DNA from 2 places in the Neobacillus sp. SRL179 genome. Region 1 is predicted to be linked to the other one. Evidence: riboswitches for the same ligand, from Rfam matches in the RefSeq annotation. Region 1 holds a riboswitch; the other holds the start of a gene.

Region 1 (6,397 bases):
AAAGCTAAATACAAAGGTCCCGTCATTATAGAGGCACGAACTCCGGAAATGATTAAACTTATGCCACACTTAAAATCCTTTAAAGGGATCGAGCCGAAATGTATCATCGTCCCCTCCAACTACCAAAAAAGGTTAGTGTCTATTCTTACAAATGATATTCCCATCCATGTTATCTATAATGGCGTTGATACTACCTTTTTTCAGGCTTTACCTGAAGAGGAAGTCGATTACAACAGTGACCCCATCCTCCCAACCAGTAAAAAGATTATTGGATGGATTGGCAGATTGGACAAACGTAAGAACTGGCCAATGCTAATGGAGGCAGCAAAAAAGATTAAAAGTGAACGGGACGATTTGGAAATATGGGTGATCGGGGGAGCTCAAAGTGTGCAGCGGGAAGAATTTAAAGCAGTTTGGGAAGAGGAGGGGTTAACTGATATCATCAAGTGGTTTCCTGTCATACCTTACCAACAAATGCCACATGTGTATGCGAAAATTCGGCAATCAGGTGGCTGCACACTTGCCACAACTAAATCAGAATCGTTTGGAAATACCTTTATTGAATCAATGATTTGTGGGGTTCCCGTGGTAGCTTCGAGGATGATGCCAGTCACTGAGTTGGTTGTGGAAGGCGAGACAGGTCTACTTTTTCGCGGGCAAAATGTCGATGATGCAGTCAATCAAATTTATGGTGTCGTGGACGATCCAATTCGACATCAAAAAATGTCAGAAGCAGCGATAACGCGAGTTAAAGAAAATTTTTCCATTGAGGAAGTAGCTGGCCAATATATCCCTTTATTAAAAAAAATCGTTCAAGAAAGTCAAGTTAATGAGGGTGAGGTGGAACTTTCATGATCGCTCCAGTAGCTTTTGTTAAGTCGCTGGAAGGGAAATCCAACGCCAAGTTAATCACTTTTAGTGATGGTCATGATTATGTTGTGAAGTTTTTTCAGCCTGGATTTGAAAAGACCCTGCCGAATGAATGGATTGGATATTGTTTAGCCCGTTTTTTGGGACTACCAGTTCCATTTGCAAGAATAGTAGAAATCCCAAAAGAATTTTGTTCACAAGTACCTGAACTTGCCGGAGTGCATCATACTCAATATCAATTCGCCATATTGTATGTTTCCGATTGCCTCAATGCCCATCAGGTTACTGATATCCCAGCGATTAATAATGACGATGCACTAGCTGGAATTATTTTACTAGATTACTGGTTGTGTAATGGTGATCGTACCCGCAAAAACATTCTCCTCAAACAAATAGCCAATGGGGATTATCAATTATGGATGATTGACCAGGCAGAAATTTTTGGAACTTATAATTGGCTCCATGAAGATTTGGAAAATTTACCTGTAGAAGTGTTAAAAAGTGCTACCCATAAATTAATGGCACAGTTTATTAAAAATGAAAATTGTTTTAATGAATATCTTGACATCATTCAAACGATGCCCATTCTTTTAATGGAAGAAATCGTAACGCTGATTCCAGACGACTGGTTAGTTTCAAAGGAAGAAAAAAAGGCAATTGTCAGTGCACTCGTGAACAGACGAAAAAAAATACTTCCAGAGCTAATGGATCTGTTTTTAAAAAAGGTCTATCAGCCACTACATGCTAAAGAGGTTTAACTCCCTGGACCATCGGACAGGGAGTTTTGTTTTAATAGATACCTTCATGAAATAAAGGGGGAAATATGTGTGAATATTCCTTGGGAAAGCGCATAAACAGACAATTCTCGCGTTATTGTGCCATAAACAGAAGAATTCCGCTGGCAAAGAGAATGGGCTATAATAGATCATACATATAGATGGGACCATGAATGTTATAATCTAAAAAGACATTAAGCAAAGGGGGAAAAATCAGTAATGAACAAACCCGTTATTGTATATAGTACAAACGATTGCATTGAATGCACCATGGTTAAAAAGGTTTTAACAGAAGAAGGGATTGACTTTGAGGTTAGAAATATTGCGGCCAACCCTGAATATCAAAAGGAAGTTGAAAAATACGGTTTTCTTGGCGTTCCCGTAACGGTTGTGGAAAATCGAGCGGTGAAGGGCTTTACAAATGAGCTGAAAGAGCTAATGGAAATAGCCAAAAGTAAGGATTAGTAGGGTTTGTTTGCGGCAGGAAAGCGAATATCTGTACAATAGCCCTTTTGCATTTTTCAAACAATTATCTTTACATCGGAAATCATTAGCGTTATTATGAACGTAATTTAATATGTGATGTATCTACTAGGGGTGCCCTGTGATCAGGCTGAGAGAAAACGGTAAAGTTTTTAACCCTTCGGACCTGATCTGGGTAATACCAGCGTAGGAAAGTAGTCGAGTGAAATGTTATTTATTACTCTTTCTAACTAACCAGGTCCAAATTTTGGATCTGGTTTTTTATTTCAAATAAAAGGAGAGATTGGATTGGAACTAAACAGTTTGTCAGAAACATTGGAAAAAGTGAGAAAGGGTAGGCCGCTTGTACATAACATAACAAATGTCGTTGTTACCAATTTTACGGCGAATGGTCTGCTTGCACTTGGTGCATCGCCCGTCATGGCCAATGCCATCGAAGAGGCAGCCGATATGGCAAAGATTGCTAGTTCCGTAGTGTTAAATATAGGGACGTTAAATGCGCAGACTGTGGAGGCCATGATACTGGCTGGAAAGGCGGCCAATGAAAACGGTGTTCCAGTCATTTTTGACCCAGTTGGAGCAGGGGCAACTCCTTATCGAACGGCAACCGCACGAACCATTATGGGTGAAGTGAAAGTGTCCATTATTAGAGGAAATGCGGCTGAAATTGCCAATGTCATTGGGGAAAGCTGGGAAATTAAAGGGGTTGATGCAGGTAAGTCGCAAGGAAATATCACTGAGCTTGCGATAAAATCAGCTCAACAATTGAAATGTCTGGTTGTCATCACGGGTAAGGAGGATGTGGTGACTGATGGAAAAACGACCTATGTGGTGAGCAATGGCCATCCGATTTTGACAAAGGTAACAGGAACCGGCTGCTTATTAACCTCTGTGATTGGAGCATTTGCCAGTGTGGAAAAGGATTTGCTTCAGGCCTCAACAGCTGCTTTATCCTATTATGGGATCGCAGCGGAGAAGGCAGCTATCAAAACGGCTCAATACGGACCCGGCTCCTTCCAAATTGAATTTTTAAATCAATTATCGCTTGTTTCTGAGAAAGATTTAAAGATGATGGCATCTGTTAAAAGGGGGGACTTTCATGAATAAAGCGTTAACGATAGCAGGTTCTGATAGCGGCGGCGGTGCTGGAATTCAAGCCGACTTAAAGACGTTTCAAGAATTAGACGTTTTTGGCATGTCCGCCATCACAGCGGTTACGGCTCAAAATACGTTGGGGGTGCACGGTGTCTATCCAATGGCCCAAGCGGCAGTGGTCAAACAGATTCAAGTCGTCACTGAGGACATCGGGGTAGATGCAGTGAAAACAGGAATGCTGTTTAACGCAGAAATAATTGAAGCTGTTTCAAAGCAACTTAAGATTTTTAACATGAAAAATATCGTGGTGGACCCTGTTATGATCGCCAAGGGCGGGGCCTCATTACTGTTAAATGAAGCGATTTCGACTATGAAAACCCAATTACTGCCCTTGGCTGCAGTAATTACGCCCAACATTCCCGAAGCGGAAGTGTTGACGGGAAGGACGATTCATACCGTTGAGGAAAAACAGGATGCTGCTAAAAGATTACATGAATTAGGAGTTGCCAATGTTGTCATTAAGGGCGGACATGACGAGAACGATGCTGAATCAGTTGATTTATTATTCGATGGAACGGTGTTCTATACTTTTCCGCGCAAGAGAATCCATACCCAGAACACACATGGAACCGGCTGCACTTTCTCTGCAGCGATTACGGCAGAACTGGCTAAAGGGAAAGATGTATATGAAGCTGTTCGGACAGCGAAAGATTTTATCCATGCGGCTATAGCAGATGACTTAGGAATCGGACAGGGATATGGCCCAACCAACCACTGGGCCTATCAAAAAAGAAAAAACACAAAGGAGTTTGCGGGTTCATGACCAATTTACGAGAAGCACTACGGGTTTATTTTATTATGGGGAGCACAAATTGTCTGAAAGACCCTGTTTATGTCTTAAGAGAAGCCATTGCTGAAGGAATTACATTTTTTCAATTTCGTGAAAAAGGCGAAGGGGCTTTAACGGGAATTGAAAAATATGCACTGGCCAAAGAACTTCAGAGTCTGTGCAAGGAGTACCATATTCCCTTCATAGTGAATGACGATATTGAATTGGCGCTAGAAGTTGGGGCAGATGGTGTTCATATCGGACAGGAAGATGAGCCAGTAACCACGGTAAGGGAAAGAATTGGAGAGGAAAAAATTCTAGGGGTATCGGTCCATTCAATGGGGGAGGCATTTACCGCATTAAGCGCAGGAGCAGACTATTTCGGGATTGGTCCTATTTTTCCAACAACCACCAAAGCAGACGCCAAACCATCACGGGGGACGACTCTCATTGAGTCATTACGACAGGACGGATTTATCATCCCTATTGTTGGAATCGGTGGTATCACGATTGAGAATGCTCAATCCGTGGTAAAGGCCGGAGCAGATGGGGTGTCAGTTATTTCGGCAATAAGCCATGCGGAATCGCCACGGGAAGCGGCTCGAGCATTATGGAAAAATATCAATGCAGGGGAAGAGTGATGATATGAAAAAGACACATAAACTAACGCTGACGGCGATGATGATTGCGATTGGAACGATTTCTAGTAATCTCGTAGCTATTCCCATCGGGTTTACCAAGGTCTTTCCGATGCAGCATTTCTTAAACGTGTTGTCGGCAGTCATATTAGGACCATATTATGCGGTAGCACAGGCATTTTGCGTGTCTTTGATAAGAAATTTAATGGGAACTGGTTCTATTTTTGCCTTTCCTGGCAGTATGGTCGGGGCATTGCTGGCTTCCCTATTATTTTTAAAAACACGAAAAATCTATTTGGCGTTTATCGGGGAAGTAATCGGAACGGGGATCCTGGGTGCATTGCTGTCCTATCCAATTGCCACGCTTATTCTTGGCCAAAAGGCAACCTTATTTGGGTTTATCCCTTTATTCATATTCAGCTCCTTTGCGGGGGCACTGCTTGGTTTTGTCATTTTAAGTGTTTTCTTAAGGAAAAAAGTAATCATGATCAGAGAAAATAACTCTACTCAACTATAAAAAAAGAATTGCCATGAGAATAGGAATTATTCCGGAATTGGAGGTACATAAATGAAATTTTCACAACGCCTTTCTGAAAGAGTAAAGGAAATATGGGTGAAAACCCATCAGCATCCATTTGTGACCGGGTTAGGAACTGGCGAACTTCCTGTAGAGTCGTTTATCCGCTACATGAAGCAGGATTATGTGTTTTTACTCGACTATTCCAAGCTTTTTGCATTTGGAGCGGTTAAAGCAAAGGATTTAGAAACAATGGCGGCTTTTGCAAAGCTCTTAAATGAGACTTTACATGGAGAAATGGATTTGCACCGTCAGTATGCAAAACGGTTTGGTATTACTAATGAAGAACTGGAAGAAACACAACCAACGCCCATTAACTTGGCATACACACGTTATATGCTGAATGTAGCTCAAAACGGAGCACTTGAGGAATTAGTCTCGGCATTGCTGCCGTGTATGTGGAGCTATTGGGAGATTAGCAAAATGCTAGCAGATGAATATCAAGGTGCTATTGTTCACGTAATGTACGGGGATTGGGTGAAAATGTACTCCTCAAATGAATTCGCCTCCTTGACGATGTGGCTTATTGATTTGCTAGATCAATTAGCAGATGGAAAGCCAGAACGAGAGTTAATCAGATTAGAAGAACATTTCCTGACGGCTTCCCGCTTTGAATATATGTTTTGGGATATGGTTTACCAGGGGGGCGAGTGGCCTGTTTAAGTCACCCATGTTATCGATCACTGAATTATCGTATGCATTTAGCGGGGAAAAACAAATTTTTAAACAGATATCACTAGATGTAAATGCCGGCGAATTTGTTTCAATCATTGGGGCAAGCGGGTCAGGAAAAAGTACATTGTTTAGATTGATCACCGGTTTACTCGAGCCGGATCAAGGGGAGATCCGAATGAATGGTCATGAGTCAGGCAAACGGTTAGGCAGTATAGGTTATATGCCCCAGAAGGACCTGCTTTTACCATGGCGGTCGGTTTTAGACAATGTCTTACTGCCTTTAGAGATTACGAAGGCAGAAAAACAAAAAAAATTACCTGAAATTCGGGAGTGGCTGTCCCGCTTTGGTTTGGCTGATTATGGAAAAGCCTACCCGGCTGAATTATCGGGAGGAATGCGGCAGCGGGTTGCATTTTTAAGAACTTTAATGACAGGCAAAGACCTATTATTGTTA
Region 2 (6,397 bases), 880 kb from region 1:
CCACAACGAATTTCGATACGGTTAATCCCTAACTGGAAAAAAGCATAATTTAACAGGGCTTTAACAGAACGAGTAATAATGCCGCGGCCTTCAGCCTTTTTTGCCAGGTAATAACCGATGCTCGCCATACTGTTATACCAATCGATTTGATGTAAGCCAAGTGAGCCAACAAGTTCCCCTTTATAAACAATACCAACGTTCATCCCGCTATTCTCTGCAAATTGTGTAAGCCACACAGGAATAATGGATTCAATTTGGTATGGCGAGTTCATGCTGTCTACCCATGGCATCCATTCACGCAAATGTTCTCTATTTTCCTCAATAAGCTGGTAAAGCTTTAAGGCGTGGTGACGTTGAAATAATTGCAATTCAATTTCATGATCAACCTTTAATGTAAACATAGCAAATCTCCCACTAAAATTTTTAATTCATCATATGCAGGAGATGCGCCTGGGGTAGATAAAACAAAAATAAAAATCCCTGCTTATCAAAAAGTGGGATTTGTTTTAAGCGCTAAATTTTTTTTTGTCGCCCCTATACAATGGGCAGGAAAATAGTAAAAGTAGTTTTATCAAGGGATGAATCACAGGTTAATGTTCCTTTATGTTTTTCAATAATTTCTTTACAGACAAACAGTCCTAAACCTGTTCCAAGTTTTTTAGTAGTAAAAAAGGGTTCGAATATGGTTTCACGTAATTCTGTAGGAATAACTGGGCCATTATTGGAAATGGTTATTTTAAGATAGTTGTTCTTTTCAAGGCTGCTGCTAATTTCAATAGTGGGAGTTTCCACCTCGTGATGGTTTAGAACATCAATTGCATTAAAGATTATATTGATTAATACCTGCCTAATTTCATCTGCATACCCATTCAAAGTAAAATCTTCCATTAATTTTCGTATTATTTTTACTTTACCGTCAAGAATACTTGGATATAGGAAGTTTAATACTTCATCAATCAACTGATTGACTTGGAAGTGAATCTTTTCTTTACCAATTAGTTCTTTTTTTGATAATAATAAAAACTGTGAAATTCTAAAATTAAGCTGGTCTAATTCACTTGAAATAATATCTAAATATCTCATATTGGGATAATCAGCTTTAAGTAATTGAATAAATCCTTGAACAGATGTCAGTGGATTTCTGAATTCATGAATAAAACTGGATGTCATCTGGCCAAGTAGTGTTAACCGATCTTGATGTGTAGAGTCTATGACCATCGTCTTTTCTTCAATAATTTTATTTTTCGCTTCTGAATAATGGGACACAGCAAAATAGAGAAATTTATCAAAACAAAAGTTAATCAAATTGATTGAATCCTGCATTTCTGTCCAAGAAATTCCTGTTTTACTCAAATAGCTGTATAAAATTGTTCTGCCAAGGTTGACATTATAGACGAAATCACCAAGGTTAATTTCAGCCATAACCCTTTCTTCAGAAACACTTATGGCAATCCTTTCAAGAATCGTTAACAGATCTTGTCTAGATAGTTTATGCGTGGCAAGAATTACATCCAAAAGAGCTTGCCCATTTTCACGTATGTTCATTTTGAAGGGATCTCCACAATTAATCATGATGGCATCTTCCCATTCTTTTAACAAATTCTCTTTATTATGTTCAAAAAAAGCAATTAGTTCCGTTTGTTCCCCCGTAAACATGACGGTCCCCCCTCCACTGCTATTCACAAAACTGACTACATTGTAAATTCGCTTAGGAAAGTAAAAATCCTTTATAAAATAAAATAAAATAATTTTCCCAACATTTCATGATTAAATTTTATGTTTTTTAAAGGTAGAAATGAAGATATAAATATGAAAGGGAGAGGTAATTTTCTTGTAAAATAGTAAAAACAATAGTATATTTTTTATGGAACAATTGAATACTTCCACAGGGGGAGCTGCTTTTAAAGCGGCTGAGAGTGAACGTTGGAGTTCTGACCCTATGAACCTGTTAGTTAACGCTAGCGTAGGGATGTGGTTTGCCGATATTAAGCAATGCAGACAATCCTCATCGTCGTGCATTGCTTTTTTGTTTTTCTCTTTAATGGATGGCACCATATGGTTAATAGGAAGATATCAAACGGGTCCAATATACAATAGGGGGAGACGTTGATGAATCAAAAAAGGAGTAACACATTATTTATTGCGGAGGTTGCCGTATTTACTGCACTTGCTTATTTATTGGATTTTGTTGGCGGATTATTATCTTTAAAAATTTGGCCGCAGGGCGGTTCTATTTCAATTGCCATGGTACCTATTTTCTTGATGGCTTTTCGCTGGGGGATAAAGGGCGGACTTTTAACTGGTTTTTTACTAGGATTACTCCAGTTTATTCTTGGCTTTTCACAGATTTATACAATTATACAAGGAATCATTGATTATTTTATTGCCTTTACGGTTGTTGGGTTAGCTGGCGTTTTTACCGCACAGGTAAAAAAGGCGATTATCGATCACAAAAAAAGCAAATGGATGGCCTATGTCTTGGCGGGCGCCTTTTTAGGAAGTGCGCTTAGATATCTCTGCCATGTCTATTCCGGAATAGTTTTCTTTGGAGAGTATGCACCAAAAGGCCAGCCAGTAGCTATTTATTCGATTCTATATAATGGTACCTATATGCTTCCAAGTTTTATCATTAGTGCCATCATTATTATTCTTGTTATTAGCGCATTACCAAAAAAAATGATGGTACAACAAAATAGTTAATGTGTGGGGAAGGGAAGGTTTTTAATCCTTTCCTTTTTTTGTGGACAGGAGCTGCAAGTAAATTTTTCGAACAATTGTCAAATTTATTATGTGTATTCACTCAAAAAAATGTTAAAATACAAATTAGAAAGATAATCATTCTCAATTAACATAGATAGGGTGATATACATGTTTGGTTCTTTAAAAGCAGGAGATAAAGGGAAAATCATAGATATTTCTCATGTTGGTCACCTCGTACAAAGACGATTGCTTGACTTAGGGATTACAGAAGGCTCTGAAGTTTGCGTGAAATGTGTTATGCCCTTTGGCGGTCCTATTATGATTGAGTCATGTGGCCAATGTGTGGGAATTCGCCGCAAAGAAGCCGTACAAATTGAAGTGGTGAGATTATAATGGAGATCGCTCTAATTGGAAACCCGAATACTGGGAAAACTTCATTGTTTAATAACTTAACAGGTTCCTACGAGTATGTTGGTAACTGGAGCGGTGTAACAGTTGAAAAGAAGGTTGGTATATTTAAGAACAATATCGGCCAATTAATAGATTTGCCTGGCGTATATACATTAAATCCATTATCAAAAGATGAAGGTGTTGTTACTTCTTTCTTTTTGAATGAATCTGTTGATCGCTTGTTAAATATATTAGATGCATCGCAATTAGAACGGAATTTACACCTGACACTGCAACTACTTGAGTTTGAGAAACCGGCACTTATTGGCCTTAATATGATTGATGTGGCTAATAAACGCGGGATTCAAATAGATGCTCCAAAGCTTGCAAAAATACTTGGCGTTCCTGTTGTACCTGTCGTAGCAAGAAGTGGAAAAGGCTGTGACAAGCTTGTTGATGTTATTTCTACAAAATCTATTCAACCTTTGAAAAAGAACCTTGTATACTACGGTAAGGAGGTAGAAGAGGCAATTACAGCATTAATGGGAGAAATGGTTGGTAAAACCAGTCATTCACTTCGCTTTCTTGCCATTCAATATCTTGAAGGAAATGAATATGTTCGAAACTATGTAAACGGTATTGCAAGTATTCAAGAAATAACGAAAATAGTTGAAAAAGTAGAAACTAGATTACAAGTACAATTTGAAAATAAATCACTAGCCAATTATATCTACTTAAAAAGAAAAGAAGTTATCGAAAAAATTGTAGCGGAAGTGGCACGGAAAAGTGATTCGGTTATACCACTCACTGAAAAAATTGACAGTATTGTCACTAATCGATTTCTTGGGATGCCGATTTTTTTGTTACTTATGTATATGATGTTCATGTTAACTTTTGATTGGCTGGGTACGCCCTTATCAGATGCTTTAAATGCTTTGTTAACAGGTCCCGTCACTCTTGGATTTGAAAAGATATTAGCTGCCATCCATGCATCTGAATTTATTCATGCCCTCATAATTGAAGGGCTAGTAGCAGGGGTTGGCGGTGTCCTTGTTTTCGTTCCGCAAATCTTTATTCTTTTCTTCTTTATCTCATTGTTGGAAGATTCCGGTTATATGGCTAGAGTTGCTCTTGTAATGGACCGAATTATGGAGTCAGTTGGATTAAATGGTAAGGCTTTTATTCCCATGATGATTGGCTTTGGCTGTAATGTCCCTGGCATCATGGCCGCTAGAACGATTGAAACTCCAAGGGAGAGACTTTTAACCATTCTTCTCACACCATTGATGTCTTGTTCAGCTCGCTTGCCTGTTTATGCTTTATTTGTTGGAGCATTTTTTGTTGGGCAAAAAGCGTTTGTCGTTCTGAGTCTGTACGTTCTTGGGATTGTTGTTGCATTGACTTTAGCAAAAATCTTTTCTAAGACAATTCTTAAATCGGAAACCTCATTATTTGTTATTGAACTTCCACCTTACCGGCTTCCCCAATTCCAATCCTTATGGAGAAGCACTTGGGATAAAGGGAAAGGTTTTGTAAGAAAGGCAGGAACATTTATTTTTGCTGGTTCCGTTTTTATCTGGCTGTTATCTTATGCAGGCCCTGGTGGATTAAAAGTCGACATGGATCATAGCTATTTAGCAGCGATTGGGAATGTGATCGCTCCAATATTTGAGCCAATCGGTTTTGGTACGTGGCAGGCATCTGCCTCATTAATTACCGGCTTCCTTGCGAAAGAAGCTATTATCTCAACGATGAACATTATTTATTTTGTACCTAATGATGCAAGCTTGCAGGGATTATTGGCAAATTATTATACACCGCTTGCGGCCTATAGTTTTATGGTATTTATCCTTTTATATATTCCGTGTCTAGCAACAACAGCAACCATTTACAAGGAAACGGGCTCAAGAAAATGGACGGCATTTTCGATGATATACGCATTTGTCATTGCCTATGTATTATCCTTGATTATCTATCAAGGCGGTAAGCTGTTTGGATTGGTCTAATTAAACGAAGAGGTGAAGTACATGATTGCCAGTGTGGTTATTGGTATTGCTATTTTTGGATACGCGACTTGGGCATTAGTAAAGTTTATAAATAAATCCAAAAAAGGAAAATGTGCTGCGTGTGATTTGAAAAATTCATGCTCCAGCCAGTGCGGCATCCCCCCAGAACTGAAATAATGACTTAGAAAACTGTTAAGGAGGACTTAACAGTTTTTTTATATAATTTGAATGATAAGATATGTTAGTGTAAAATTACACTAGATATCATTGAAGGAAGGGCTTAACGTGACCAGGGATGAAATAATCATGCAGGTTTCTGAGAAGCTTCGTCTAATACGAGCCGAAGCAGGGTATACACAGGATAAAATGGCCGATATTATCGGTGTATCAAAAAAGACATTGGTACAAATAGAAAAAGGCAGAGTATTAGCAAACTGGTCGACGGTTGTTTCGATTTGTGCTCTTTTTCGAGAGACGGAAACAGTCCAATTTTTATTTGGAAACGAGCCGCTTGAGGTCCTCGAGACAGTCGCCCTAGACGGGATTGATCTCCGAAAATCAAAAACGCTCGGCGGGAAAATTTGGTGGAGAGTCGTATCAAAAAAAGGTGGATTCATTCTCCAACAGAATATTCTTAGTAAACATTTTCGGATATTAGATGAAAGACATTACAGGATTTTTAGCAGTTTTGATGAAAAGCATTCAAAACAACGCTTTAAAGAATTAACTACAATAGAATGAAAATAACAAACTAAAAGATGGAGGTAACACCCCATCTTTTTCTTTTGTATTTCGAAACCGTCATAAAAACGCCAATTTTATCGAAAAGTATACCTGTTAAAGAGATTACAGATAAAGGATGTCATCGAAGTGAAAGTAAGAGAAAAAATTAGTGACATTTTTAAGAAATTAAAAAAATGGCACTTGCTTCAAGCAATCGTATTATTTGGGTTAATTATAATTCTAACCTTTTTCGGACTTATTTCTTATTTTTCTAAGGATGCCGACATATCAGAGTTGAAGAATGAACTTCCACAACCTACCGTTTTTTATGATGTAAATGGGAAAGTGGCTAGTAAGGTCTCTGCTAATAAAAATGAAGGTGTTCCAATCAAGGAAGTTCCAGATTCAATGAAAAATGCAGTCATAGCCATTGAGGATCACCGGTTTTACCGACATAATGGAGTTGATTTGATCGGAACGTCAAGAGCATTGTTTCGTGATTTAAAGGCAGGCGGGATGGTCGAGGGTGGCAGCACGATTACACAGCAATTAACGAAAAATACAATTCTGACCTCAGA

Evidence for each region. A riboswitch is a leader RNA that binds a small molecule or an ion and turns the genes downstream of it on or off. The one in region 1 is predicted to bind thiamine pyrophosphate.
Region 2: another riboswitch for thiamine pyrophosphate. It lies ahead of thiT (energy-coupled thiamine transporter ThiT); the one in region 1 lies ahead of thiM (hydroxyethylthiazole kinase).

The regions. Positions count from the first base shown of each region.
Region 1 covers NZ_OZ481792.1:2,122,179-2,128,575, forward strand. Annotated here, with positions in the region: gene AC4E8C_RS10480 (glycosyltransferase family 4 protein) at 1-855, shown strand, start outside; gene AC4E8C_RS10485 (HipA family kinase) at 852-1,628, shown strand; gene AC4E8C_RS10490 (glutaredoxin family protein) at 1,866-2,111, shown strand; TPP riboswitch at 2,230-2,339, shown strand; gene thiM (hydroxyethylthiazole kinase) at 2,418-3,236, shown strand; gene thiD (bifunctional hydroxymethylpyrimidine kinase/phosphomethylpyrimidine kinase) at 3,229-4,047, shown strand; gene thiE (thiamine phosphate synthase) at 4,044-4,694, shown strand; gene thiW (energy coupling factor transporter S component ThiW) at 4,699-5,208, shown strand; gene tenA (thiaminase II) at 5,260-5,931, shown strand; gene AC4E8C_RS10520 (ABC transporter ATP-binding protein) at 5,939-6,397, shown strand, end outside.
Region 2 covers NZ_OZ481792.1:1,245,363-1,251,759, forward strand. Annotated here, with positions in the region: gene AC4E8C_RS06115 (GNAT family N-acetyltransferase) at 1-401, opposite strand, end outside; gene AC4E8C_RS06120 (histidine kinase N-terminal domain-containing protein) at 535-1,656, opposite strand; TPP riboswitch at 1,879-1,987, shown strand; gene thiT (energy-coupled thiamine transporter ThiT) at 2,110-2,700, shown strand; gene AC4E8C_RS06130 (FeoA family protein) at 2,869-3,093, shown strand; gene feoB (ferrous iron transport protein B) at 3,093-5,096, shown strand; gene AC4E8C_RS06140 (FeoB-associated Cys-rich membrane protein) at 5,118-5,273, shown strand; gene AC4E8C_RS06145 (helix-turn-helix transcriptional regulator) at 5,382-5,837, shown strand; gene AC4E8C_RS06150 (transglycosylase domain-containing protein) at 5,967-6,397, shown strand, end outside.